Regions from separate parts of the Pseudomonas prosekii genome, predicted to be linked through region 4. Evidence: predicted binding sites of a transcription regulator. Region 4 holds the regulator's gene; each other region holds the start of a gene.

Region 1 (3,267 bases), 2.5 Mb from region 4:
CGTCGTTCAGCGCCACCACTTCGACGCCGACCGTTTGCAGGCAACGCGAGACCTGCTTGCGCGCCACCGACGAGTCATCAACAGTCAACACGCGCAAGGACAACGCCTTGTGCTGGGTTTCGACATCGACCACACCGGCGGAAATCGCTTCCGGGGTCGGCGCGACTTCGGCGAGGATCTTCTCGACGTCGATGATTTCGACTAACTGATTGTCGACCCGAGTCACAGCCGTCAGGTAATGATCGCGTCCAGTGCCCTTGGGTGGCGGATGAATCTCCTCCCAGTTCATGTTGACGATGCGCTCTACCGACCGAACCAGGAAACCCTGAGTCTTGGTGTTGTACTCCGTGATGATCACGAAAGGACTGTTCTTGTCTTTCAACGCTCCGGAACCGGTGGCCATCGCCAGATCCAGGATCGGGATGGTCGCCCCGCGAATATTTGCCACACCGCACACGACGGGACTGGACTTGGGCATCACGGTCAGCTTGGGGCATTGCAGCACCTCACGAACCTTGAATACGTTGATCCCATAAAGCTGTTTGCCGTCGAGACGGAACAACAACAGCTCCAGGCGATTCTGCCCTACCAGTTGCGTGCGCTGGTTTACCGAATCCATTACACCAGCCATGCCCAGACTCCCCACACCAACCAACGCTAAGTTGTGTTGCGACGCACATTCATCACTAAACGGCACGGCGCTTGCTTTTTAACCCGTATGAACGAACAAACGACATTTTTCCGACGCCTGACATCAAACTACCGCAAATTGCTTTGCGTGATGTCGGCCGTTTGCCTTTTGCCCCTTGGCAGCCCTGCCGTTGCTGACGCGGTTACCTTGCCTGATATGCTTATCGGCGTGACTCAGGGGTTTCTTGAGTTCACTGTTGAAGACTATTTGGCGACCAGTCAAACCGAGGGCCGCTACGAGATCGAAGTCAAACAGCTCGATCCGCGTATGCGCATGCCCATGTGCGACAAGGAATTGACAGCGACGCTGGAGAGTCCGGCAACGCCGATTGGCCGGGTCACGGTCAAGCTGCGGTGCGAGGGCAATTCACCGTGGACGGTGTTCGTACCCGCTCAAGTACGCCTGTTTCGGGAAGTCGTCACCACCACTCGGCCTCTCAAGCGTAGCGGCATTATCGAACCTGGCGATGTTGCTTTGCGTGAGCGCGACATCAGCCTGATCAATCAGGGTTACTTCACCTCGGTTGACCAAGCGATTGGGCAGAAACTTACCCGACCAACGGTAGCCGACCAGGTCATGACCCTGGTTCACCTCGAACAGGCAGAAGTGGTGCGCAAGGGCGATCAGGTGGTGATCACCGCCCGCAGCGGTACGCTCAGCGTGCGCATGCCCGGCGAAGCGCTGTCTAATGGCGGCATGTCCCAACAAATACGGGTAAAAAATCTTAATTCGATGCGCGTGATCAAGGCGCAAGTTACCGCGCCGGGTCAGGTGGAAGTGTCCATGTGACGTCAGGGATGTCGTGAACCTATGGCGCGCCGCTTGGCGCATGCCTAAACTGTGCCCATGCAACTCAAGTGGTGGCGCGTTGCAGCTCATTGTTTAAATGGGCCTAAAGTTTTCGCAGGGAGTGCCGAAAACATGGCAAGCGTCCAAATACCCAGAGGTTTTTTGTCATGGTCATTGATTTCAGCCGTTTAAATAACGCCTCGTCACTTTCGGGCAGTACTCGTACCAACGTTGCCAAGGAAACCGCCGACGCCGGCAAATCCGCAGCGCTGAATACCCCGGCCGAACAGGCCAGTACCGTCAAAAGCGGGGAATCGGTACACCTCAGCAATGAGGCTCAACAGTTGCAGAAGGTCACTGACAAGCTGCGCGATCAACCTGCTGTCGACAACGCCCGTGTGGCCGAGTTGAAAGCAGCAATCGCCGATGGCAGCTATAAAGTCGACAGCAGCCGTGTAGCCAGCAAACTGCTCAACTTCGAAGCCCAGCGCTAGGCCTTCGCCTGCGCCGGCTTTTGGACGCTTAAAACCCAAGGCCAGCCATGCACGATACTAATTTATTGCAATTGATCACCGATGACTTTGCTCCAGCTCAACGTTTGCTGGAGTTGTTGCAAACCGAGTCCCTCGCTTTGCACGGTCGCGACATGCCACTGCTCGAAGAAATTCTGGCGCAGAAACAGGCACTGATCATTCTGCTCGAACAGCATGGCCGCAAGCGCAGCGAAATCCTCGTCAGCCTCAACCTGCCCATGACCCGCGAGGGTCTTGAGCAACTCGCCAGCCATTCGAGCATTGGCGACCAGTTGCTGGCGCAGAGCGATGTGCTGACTGATCTGCTGGCTCAATGCCAGGCGGCCAACGTCAAAAATGGCCAGTCGATCCTGATGCAGCAGGCCGCCACCGCCAATCAATTGAAGATTCTCACCGGCGGCGAACCTCCAGCGCTGTATGACGCCCGCGGCTCCACCGCCAAGCTGGCGAAGCCCCGCCCGCTCAGCCAGGCGTGAGCGCGCAAATCAGCACGCCCTATCAAGACACGAAACATGCTGGCAGAATGCTAGCCAATGCTGCTAGTAGTCATATTTTGTCTGGAGATTGATGAACCGTGTTCAATGCCTCAAGCGCGGATGATGCTCCGCAGCCACCCAAGGTGCTCACCACTCCCCTGGAAATCTCCGGCAACCTGCGCCAGCTGCAAGACAGCCATGACCCGCTGATCATCACGTTCCACGAACGTAGCCAGCGTTTCCAGAGCTATCTGGTGGACATCGATCGTGACAGCAACACAATGGCCCTGGACGAAATGATCCCGCGCGACGGTGAACGTTTCCTGTTGGCCGGCGAACCCTATCGCGTCGAAGGCTTCCACGACGGTGTGCGCATCGCCTGGGACAGCAACGGCCCGCTGACTATCAGCGAAACCGATGGCGCGCGCTGCTACCGTGGCGCATTGCCGACCGAAGTGGTTTATCACCAGCGCCGCAACGCCTTCCGCGCCGCATTGAAACTCGCACAACTGGTTAGCGTTGAGTTGGGCGGCGACAAACTCAAGTCGCCCATCAGCGGCAAGCTGCTGGACATCTCCGCGACCGGCTGCAAGTTGCGCTTCGAGGGCGATATCACCTCCAGCCTGCAACTGGGCCAGGTCTACGACCGTTTCATCGCCGCCCTGCCCTTCGGCAGCATGACTGCCCCGGTTGAATTGCGTTACCTGCATTTCGAAGAAAGAATCTCCACCACCTTCGCCGGCGTGCGCTTTCACAACATGAGCGGGCTGGTGCAACG
Region 2 (3,267 bases), 2.6 Mb from region 4:
TGGAAACCGTTGACGAACTCAAAACCCAGCGCAATCAGCAGCGCCACGCCGAGCAGCAGAAATGGCGTCCAGGTGGTCACCACGGTGCCGAGTTCGTGCATGTCGTGCATCAGGCTGTAAGCGGTAAACAACAATCCGCTGGCCAGCACGCCGAAGAAAATCACCCAGGTCAAGAGGCCGGGTTTTTTATCCAGTTGAGCTCTGGCAGGGCTGGCGGGGACTTTGCTGGCGGGCGCCGGTGCGGCGGTGAAGGAAGGAGTAGCCATCACGGACAATCCTGAGGAGGGAAGGATGTCGCCCATGATCGTTTCAAAATGTGACAGAGAGACTGCGGTGGGTCAGTGTTTGCGGTTTTAGCCCGTCCATTCATCGCAACCCCCACAAATCCCCTGCGCCCAGAAACCCTGTGGCGAGGGGGCTTGCTCCCGTTGGGTCGCGCAGCGGCCCCAGCATTTTTTCAGTCAAACCTCTCGCGCAGGGTTTGCGTCTGCTGCGCAGCCGAACGGGGGCAAGCCCCCTCGCTACAATGCCCGGCGCCCCTCGCCAGCAGGCCCAGAGTGGCTCAATAATCCTGGCGCTTGCGGAACGCCCAGCGTCCGGCCAGCACGGTGAAGGTGGCCACCAGTGCCACCAGAATCCAGAACCCATGCGCGTCGTCCGCCAACGGAATTCCGCCCACGTTCATCCCGAAAAACCCGGCAATGATGTTTATCGGCAGCGCCAGCACCGTGACCACGGTCAGCGTGAACAGCGTGCGGTTGCTCTGTTCGTTGAGGTTGGCGGCGATCTCTTCCTGCAACAACTTGATCCGCTCGCCCAGCGCCGTCAGGTCGTTGATGATCAGCGCAAACTCCTCGGTGGACTTGCGCAACTCCTTGACGTCCTCCTTCTGCAACCACTGCGGCGGGCGGTTGAGCAAACGCAGCAACGACCCCGGCTCGAGCGCCAGCAGCCGTTGCAGGCGCACCAGCACACGCCGATTGGCACCAAGTTCAGCGCGGTTGGTCGAGAGCCGCGACGACAGCAATTGATCCTCGATCTGGTCGACACTCAGGCTGGTCCTGCGCACGATCTGCGTCAGCACCTCGCCCTGATCGCGCAGCAGATGCACGAGCAATTCCAGCGGTGAACGAAAGCGCTCGCCAGCCTTCACCGATGAACGCAACTTGTCCACCGAGTGCAGCGGTTGCAGGCGCGCGCTGATGATCAGCCGGCTGCGCGCGCACACCCACAGCGTCGAGACATCCGAGGAGACCATGCTGCTGAGGTTGAACACCACATCGTTGACCACCGCCAGCAGCGCCGAATCCACATGCTCGATCCGCGTCGAGCGCGAACCTTCGTGCAGCGCCTCGAAAAACTCTTCAGGCAATGCCAGATGGCTTTTCATCCAGCGCTCGCACGCCGCGTGGGCCAGGTTCAGGTGCAACCAGAGAAACTCATCGGCATCCTCGGCGTGCTGCAAAAAACCCAGCGCCTGCGCCGAATCAATCTCGCGACCACGCTCGCCGGGACGAAACCGATAGCCGTAGAGCAAGCCAAACAAATCGGGATCGCGATGGCTCTGGTCGATGCTGTGGTTCATGGCGGCTCACTGGAGGATAGCGGTCGAAGCGGACGTCGAGGCGGCTGGATGAACTGCATTTCGCGGGCTCACCTGAGCCGCATCATCGCAAGTGTTTCTGACCGTTGTGTGACAGTCGGATGGCGCCGCAAACCTGCCGTGGCCGATGGTCGGTAATTGTTAAAGAAGCGCTCTGGCCCGCCGATTACGCAGGTGTCAGATTGCGCGGCGGTGGCCAGCAATCCGCACGGTAGACACGGATGTCCGCACGTCTCTCACGCCGTACCCGGCGTGCCTCTTCCTTGTCATGAGTATCAGCCGATGCTGCAAAAATCCCTGAGAGCCCAAATCCTCGCGCTGTTGAGCGGCAGCCTGTTGGCGATATTGCTGATCGCCCTGGCCAGCTTTCATTTCCTCTCCGGCGGCGTGCAAAGTTACGCCAACCTGATCGACGGCCCGCTGCACACTTCGCAATTGATCGACGAGGCCAACCTGCAATTCAAGGTTCAGGTCCAGGAGTGGAAAAACGTTTTGCTGCGCGGCAAGCAACCGGCAGACAGGGACAAATACTGGAAACAGTTCGAAGATCGCCAGCGCGACGTGCAAGGCATTCTCGGTGAATTGGCCGGGCAAAAAGGCCTCGATGGCCAACTCAAAACCCGCATCGAACGCCTGCGTGACGAACATCGGCAGTTGGGCAGCGCCTATCAAAAGGGCCGCGATGCCTACGTCGCTTCCGGTGGCGACCCGACGGCGGGCGACAACGCGGTCAAAGGGGTCGACCGCGCTACCAGTGAGCAGATGAGCGAACTGGTGACCGAACTGCGCAAACAGGGCAACGAGCAATCGGCGCTGATCAGCGCCAGCGCCGAGCGCACCGTGCTGCTGGGCACTATCGTGATGCTTGCGTCCGGTTTGCTCATTGGCCTGTTGAGCCTGTGGCTGATCAACCGCAACCTGGTCGCGCCGATCCGCAAACTGATCGATTACGTGGCGCAACTCAGCCAGGGGAAATTCGCCGAACGGGTTGCGAGCAATCGTCAGGACGAGCTGGGCAACCTAGCGACAGCGGCAAATACCTTGCGCGATTTTCTCGCCGAAACCTTCAGCCGTTTGCAGCGCAGCGCCAAGGATCTGGACAGTGCCAGCGGTGAGTTGAATGCGATTGCCGGCCTGATGGCCAGCGGCACCAACGAGCAGTTCAACCGTACCGATCAGGTGGCAACGGCGATGAACGAAATGTCCGCTACCGCGCAAGAAGTTGCCCGGCATGCCGCCGATGCCGCACGCGCCGCCGACGATGCCGATCAGTCCGCGCAGCAGGGCGAAAAGGTCATGCAGGGGACCATTCACACGATCACCCAGATGCGCGGTGAAATTGCCAACACCGCTACCGTCATCCGGCGTCTGGAAACCGACAGTGGGCGCATCGGCAAAGTACTGGAAGTGATTCGCGGCATTGCCGAACAGACTAATTTGCTGGCGCTGAATGCCGCCATCGAAGCGGCGCGTGCCGGTGAGGCCGGGCGTGGTTTTGCCGTGGTGGCTGATGAAGTGCGCAGCCTGGCGCAACGTACGGCGGCGTCGATCATCGAGATCAACCAGATTATCCAGACCGTGCAAACGGGTGCGGTGGACGCGGCGCAGGCCATCGAAAGCGGCCAGTCGCGCAGCGAAGAAAGTGTCGCGCAAGTGACTCAGGC
Region 3 (3,267 bases), 2.8 Mb from region 4:
TGGTCGGGATACACAAAGCCTTTTTCATCCATCGCGATGGTGGTCGCGGCGATTTCCAGCAATGCGTCGGTGGCCGAGTTGAAACCACCGGTTTCTACGTCGACGACAACCGGCAGGTAACCACGAAAGCGCGCTGCCATTGGATGGCGAGGACCGCCGCCGCCGCCCTGACCGTCCTGTTCGTCGTCGAAATGGTCTTCACTCACGCGTGTTCCTCCAGCAGGCGCCAGCGCAGTTTTTCACCGGCGCGCAGCGGGATTACGGTCAGCTCGCCAAATGGCAGGCTGGTTGGGGCGGTCCACTCTTCGCGGACCAGAGTAATGCGATCGGTGTTCACCGGCAGGCCATAGAAGCGCGGGCCGTTGAGACTGGCGAAGGCTTCGAGCTTGTCCAGCGCATTGCGTTGTTCAAAGGCTTCGGCGTACATCTCAATCGCCGCATAAGCGGTGTAGCAACCGGCACAGCCGCAAGCGGCTTCTTTGGCGTGTTGCGCATGCGGCGCCGAGTCGGTGCCGAGGAAGAACTTCGCGCTGCCGCTGGTGGCGGCGTCGAGCAGGGCTTCCTGGTGAGTATTGCGCTTGAGAATCGGCAAGCAGTAGAAGTGCGGCCGAATCCCGCCCACCAGCATGTGGTTGCGGTTGTACAGAAGGTGATGCGCGGTGATGGTCGCGCCAACGTTGGCCGGGGCCGCGTTGACGAATTCCACGGCGTCGCGGGTGGTGATGTGTTCGAACACCACTTTGAGCGTCGGGAAACGCTCGACCACACGCCGCATGTGCTCATCGATGAAGATTTTTTCGCGGTCGAAGACGTCGACATCGCCACGGGTGACTTCACCGTGAATCAGCAAAGGCATCCCGACTTCGGCCATGGCCTCGATCGCCGGGAAGATCTTGTCGATGCTGGTGACGCCAGAATCCGAGTTGGTGGTGGCGCCGGCCGGGTACAGCTTGGCGGCGTGAACGAAACCGCTGGCCTTGGCTTCACGAATTTCTTCGGGCTGGGTGCGGTCGGTCAGGTACAGCACCATCAGCGGTTCGAAACGACTGCCGGCCGGGCGTGCAGCGAGAATCCGCTGGCGATAGCCGTCGGCTTCAGCGGCGTTTCGCACCGGAGGTACCAGGTTAGGCATGATGATGGCGCGACCAAAGGTGCGCGCGACATCCGCAACGGTATTGGACAAAACAGCACCATCGCGAAGATGAATATGCCAGTCGTCGGGACGCAGCAGGGTCAGGCGGTCGGACATGAGGGGATTCCAGGCGGGTCAAACTGAGGGGAATGCTACCGGAAAAGACTCATGCAGGCACCCGCTATCAAGTTTTGCAGGAACCTGACGATATCCAATGGGTATGCCGTAAACATCTTTGTCGGTCTTTTTGTTGTAGAAGCCAGTGGAGCCTCCCGTGCGCCAGCGTTATTTAGCCTTGCTCAGTGTGTTTGCCAGCCTTCCCGCAATGGCGCTCACTTTCCAGACACGTCTGGAGAGCATCGAGTGGACGGTCGAAGGTGACAAGTTCGAATGCCGCCTGACCCAGCCGATCACCGATTTCGGTTCGGGCGAGTTCGTGCGACGTGCTGGCGAGCAGGCGATTTTTCGTCTCAAGGCCTACAACTCGGTGATCGGCGGCGGTTCCGCAACTTTGCTCGCGGCCGCTGCGCCATGGCAGCCGGGACGTGGCGACATCAACCTGGGTTCGGTGAACATCGGCAGCGGCAACGTCCTGTTCAACAGTTCGCAAGTGCAGGCCGGGCGCCTGATCAGCGGTTTGATGGACGGCCGCAGCCCGGTGATTCGTCGTGCTTCGGGCGATGGCCGGGTGTCGGAGGTGCGTCTGCTGCCGGTGAAATTCAACAAGGCTTTCAATGACTATCAAAGTTGCGTGGCCAAGCTGCTGCCACAGAATTTCGAACAGGTGAAGCAGTCCGAAGTCGGCTTCCCCGGTGAAGGCGTGGATCTCGATCCACACGCCAAAGCCAAATTGCAGGTGATGCTGGAATTCATCAAAGCCGACCCGACGGTCAATCACATCGAGCTCGACGGCCACTCTGACAACAGCGGCAACCGCCTGACCAATCGTGAACTTTCACGTCGTCGCGCATTGGCGGTAATGGACTTCTTCAAAGCCAATGGCATCCAGGAATCGCAGATCACCATGCGTTTCCACGGCGAACGCTACCCGTTGGTGCCGAACTCGAATGCGGCCAACCGGGCGAAGAATCGCCGGGTCGCGGTGCGCCTCGAACGCGTCGCGCCGACCGACAAACCGGCGCCGCAATCGGCCTCGGCGGCGAGTGCTGCGGCCACTTCCTGACTCGGCGGTCATCGTCGCGCCGGCGTAACAATCTGTCGCTTCGTCGTCATAAGCTGTCGCGCCTCTGTAAATTATTCCGTATGAGCGGTAGACTTCCCGGCTTTCCGTAAACCCCGTGGAGTGATGGCATGGCGGACGTAAACAAGGTCGTTCTGGCGTATTCCGGCGGCCTGGACACTTCGGTGATCCTCAAGTGGCTGCAGGATACTTATAACTGTGAAGTAGTGACCTTCACCGCTGACCTGGGTCAGGGCGAAGAGGTCGAACCGGCCCGCGCCAAGGCTCAGGCCATGGGCGTCAAAGAAATCTACATCGACGATCTGCGCGAAGAATTCGTGCGTGACTTCGTCTATCCGATGTTCCGCGCCAACACCGTTTACGAAGGCGAGTACCTGCTGGGTACTTCCATCGCTCGTCCGTTGATCGCCAAGCGCTTGATCGAAATCGCCAACGAAACCGGCGCCGACGCCATTTCCCACGGCGCGACCGGCAAGGGCAACGACCAGGTCCGTTTCGAACTGGGCGCCTACGCGCTCAAGCCTGGCGTGAAAGTCATCGCCCCGTGGCGCGAATGGGACCTGCTCTCGCGTGAAAAGCTCATGGATTATGCTGAAAAGCACAACATCCCGATCGAGCGTCACGGCAAGAAAAAATCCCCGTACTCGATGGATGCCAACCTGCTGCACATCTCCTATGAAGGCGGCGTGCTGGAAGACACCTGGACCGAGCACGAAGAAGACATGTGGAAATGGACCGTCTCCCCGGAGAAGGCTCCTGATAAAGCGCAGTACCTGGAACTGACCTACCGCAACGGCGACATCGTTGCACTGGACGGCGTCGAAATGACCCCGGCCACCGTGCTGGCGACGCTGAACAAAATCGGTGGCGAACACGGTATCGGTCGCCTCGACATCGTCGAGAACCGTTACGTGGGCATGAAGTCCCGTGGCTG
Region 4 (3,267 bases):
GAGCCAGCAGGATGTCGTTGAGATTGCTCGACACCACGCGGTTGTCTTCGCTGCTGCGTGTCAGGAAACCGTCGACACGACGCGCCAGCTCACGGAACTCTTCAGCCCCGACTTCGCGACGCATGAACCGGCCCCAGTCGGCGCTCAATGCCTGGGCTTCAGTGCTCAGGCCATTGACCAGCGGCGTGGCGTTTTCCACCAGGTCCATGGTGCGGTTGGCAGCGGCCTCGGTGAGCTTGACCACATACCCCAGACGCTCGGTGGCGTCGGTGATCTGCGAGACTTCCTCGGCTTGCGGCATATTCGGGTCAATCTGAAAATTGACGATCGCGCTATGCAGCTCGCGAGTGAGCTTGCCCACTTCCTGATACAGGCCGCGGTCACGGGTCTGGTTGAGCTCATGGATCAGTTGCACAGCGTCGCCAAACCTGCCCTTTTCAAGGCTTTCGACCAGTTCGACGGCGTGTTTTTTCAGGGTCGACTCAAAATCGCCCTGTGAAGATTCTTTATGCTCCATAGCTCCCCCGTGGCGCAGTTGCTCAACCGATGCGTTCGAAAATCTTTTCGATCTTGTCTTTCAACGCCTGGGCCGTGAAGGGTTTGACCACATAGCCGTTTACACCGGCCTGGGCCGCTTCGATGATCTGCTCGCGCTTGGCTTCAGCGGTCACCATCAGCACTGGCAAGTGCTTGAGTTTTTCATCGGCGCGCACGTGGCGCAGCAGATCGATGCCGGTCATGCCCGGCATGTTCCAGTCCGTTACCAGAAAGTCGATGCTGCCGCTGTTGAGAACCGGGATGGCAGTGGTGCCATCGTCAGCCTCGACCGTGTTGGTGAACCCGAGGTCACGCAACAGGTTTTTAATGATCCGCCGCATCGTTGAGAAGTCATCAACGATGAGGATTTTCATGTTCTTGTCCAATTCGACCTCCAAGCAGTCTTAAACGCGCCCAGCACCTGGACACGCCATTTCATTCAATCAGGCAAAGCATTCGATGACTGTCTGGAGCACAACAGATCGAGACCGCTGCGGTTCATCACCGCACCAGCCTCGTTCGCAGTGTCCCCACACTGCCTTCAGCGCGCTCGCCACTCCCCCAAACGCCCCCGCAAACGGGCCGCGCACTGGCTGTGTAACTGGCTGACCCGCGATTCACTGACGCCAAGGACTTCACCGATTTCCTTGAGGTTCAGCTCTTCGTCGTAGTACAGCGCCAACACCAGCCGCTCACGCTCCGGCAAATTGGCAATCGCGTCCGCCAAAGCGGCCTGGAAGCGTTCATCTTCCAGATCGCGCGACGGCTCCAGATGAGCACTGGCGCCATCCTCGTGCAGCCCTTCGTGTTCGCCGTCCTGCAACAGGTCGTCGAAACTGAACAGGCGGCTGCCCAAGGTATCGTTCAAAATCCCGTAATAATCGTCGAGACTCAATTGGAGTTCGGCCGCAACCTCGTGATCTTTAGCGTCACGACCGGTTTTAGCTTCAATCGAGCGAATTGCGTCGCTGACCATGCGGGTATTGCGGTGGACCGAACGTGGCGCCCAGTCCCCTTTGCGTACTTCATCGAGCATCGCGCCACGGATTCGAATGCCCGCGTACGTTTCGAAGCTCGCGCCTTTGCTGGCGTCATATTTGGTCGACACTTCAAGCAGGCCGATCATCCCGGCCTGGATCAGGTCTTCCACCTGGACACTGGCCGGCAAACGCGCCAGCAAGTGGTAAGCAATGCGTTTGACCAGTGGCGCGTAACGCTCGATCAGCTCGTATTGCGCATCACGTGCCGACTTCTGGTAGAGGTTGTAGCCACTGGCTGTCATAGGACGGGTCCTGCGGTTTGTTGCACGAGACGTTCGACGAAAAACTCCAGGTGTCCGCGCGGGTTGGCGGGCAACGGCCAAGTGTCGACCTTCTGTGCAATCGCCTTGAACGCCAGTGCGCACTTGGAGCGCGGGAAGGCTTCGTAGACAGCACGTTGTTTCTGCACAGCCTTGCGCACGCTTTCGTCGTAAGGCACGGCGCCGACGTATTGTAGGGCGACGTCGAGGAAGCGGTCCGTGACCTTGGTCAACTTGGCGAACAGGTTGCGACCTTCCTGCGGGCTCTGGGCCATGTTGGCCAGGACACGGAAGCGGTTCATGCCGTAATCGCGGTTGAGCAACTTGATCAGCGCGTAGGCGTCGGTAATCGAAGTCGGCTCGTCGCACACCACCAGCAACACTTCCTGGGCGGCGCGAACAAAACTGACTACCGAGTCACCAATACCCGCAGCCGTGTCGATCACCAATACGTCGAGGTTATCGCCGATATCGCTGAACGCCTGGATCAGGCCGGCGTGCTGCGCAGGGGTCAGATGAACCATGCTTTGCGTGCCGGACGCGGCCGGGACGATGCGAATGCCGCCGGGGCCTTGCAACAGAACGTCGCGCAGCTCGCAGCGGCCTTCAATTACGTCGGCCAGAGTACGTTTGGGCGTCAGTCCCAGCAGAACGTCAACGTTCGCCAGACCCAGATCGGCGTCCAGCAGCATGACCCGTCGGCCAAGCTCTGCCAGAGCCAGGGACAAGTTCACTGACACGTTAGTCTTGCCGACGCCACCTTTGCCGCCGGTCACCGCGATCACCTGTACGGGATGCATGCTGCCCATGTTATTTCTTTACCTTGTCTTGCATAGACGGAGGCCACATTACTGGCTGCGCGTTCACAATCTGAACAATGCATGGCAGACCATCGATGTAGGTACAAAAACTGTTCATTAGCACCTCAGCCCACCTGCTTGGTCGGACTGTGGTAAATATCAGCGAACATGTCAGCCATGGCTTCTTCGCTGGGTTCTTCCTGCATTTGCACGCTGACCGCGCGACTGACCAACTGGTGACGTCGCGGCAGATGCAGATCATCTGGAATACGCGGGCCATCGGTGAGGTAAGCCACCGGCAATTCATGACTGATGGCCAGGCTCAACACCTCGCCCAGACTTGCCGTTTCATCCAGTTTAGTCAGGATGCAGCCGGCCAGCCCGCACCGCTTGTAACTGTGATAAGCGGCGGTCAGCACCTGTTTCTGGCTGGTGGTAGCCAGAACCAGATAATTCTTTGACTTGATGCCGCGACCGGCCAGGCTTTCGAGCTGCATACGCAGGGCCGGGTCGCTGGCCTGAAGGCCGGCAGTATCAATCAAAATCACCCGTTTGCGCAGCAACGGATCCAATGCCTGCACCAGCGACTGACCCGGATCGACGTGGGTCACCGAGACATTGAGGATTCGG

The links. The regulator FliA, encoded in region 4, starts transcription of late flagellar genes. The targets are predictions, from matches to a motif close to CTAAAGTTTNNNNNNNNNNNGCCGNTAA.
Region 1: a site for FliA is predicted at 1,584-1,611, ahead of flgM (flagellar biosynthesis anti-sigma factor FlgM). Genes of this name have one in related genera too.
Region 2: a site for FliA is predicted at 1,745-1,772, ahead of BLU01_RS20595 (methyl-accepting chemotaxis protein). Genes of this name have one in related genera too.
Region 3: a site for FliA is predicted at 1,316-1,343, ahead of BLU01_RS19615 (flagellar protein MotY). Genes of this name have one in related genera too.

Annotation. Positions count from the first base shown of each region.
Region 1 is NZ_LT629762.1:4,608,324-4,611,590, reverse strand. Features, by position in the region: gene BLU01_RS20995 (chemotaxis protein CheV) at 1-631, opposite strand, end outside; gene flgA (flagellar basal body P-ring formation chaperone FlgA) at 719-1,480, shown strand; gene flgM (flagellar biosynthesis anti-sigma factor FlgM) at 1,648-1,974, shown strand; gene BLU01_RS20980 (flagella synthesis protein FlgN) at 2,022-2,489, shown strand; gene BLU01_RS20975 (flagellar brake protein) at 2,588-3,267, shown strand, end outside.
Region 2 is NZ_LT629762.1:4,522,142-4,525,408, forward strand. Features, by position in the region: gene BLU01_RS20585 (inorganic phosphate transporter) at 1-266, opposite strand, end outside; gene BLU01_RS20590 (transporter) at 563-1,585, opposite strand; gene BLU01_RS20595 (methyl-accepting chemotaxis protein) at 1,886-3,267, shown strand, end outside.
Region 3 is NZ_LT629762.1:4,292,426-4,295,692, forward strand. Features, by position in the region: gene rnt (ribonuclease T) at 1-206, opposite strand, end outside; gene pyrC (dihydroorotase) at 203-1,249, opposite strand; gene BLU01_RS19615 (flagellar protein MotY) at 1,407-2,315, shown strand; gene BLU01_RS19620 (argininosuccinate synthase) at 2,444-3,267, shown strand, end outside.
Region 4 is NZ_LT629762.1:1,010,819-1,014,085, forward strand. Features, by position in the region: gene BLU01_RS04655 (protein phosphatase CheZ) at 1-517, opposite strand, end outside; gene BLU01_RS04660 (chemotaxis response regulator CheY) at 540-911, opposite strand; gene fliA (RNA polymerase sigma factor FliA) at 1,079-1,819, opposite strand; gene fleN (flagellar synthesis regulator FleN) at 1,816-2,646, opposite strand; gene flhF (flagellar biosynthesis protein FlhF) at 2,763-3,267, opposite strand, start outside.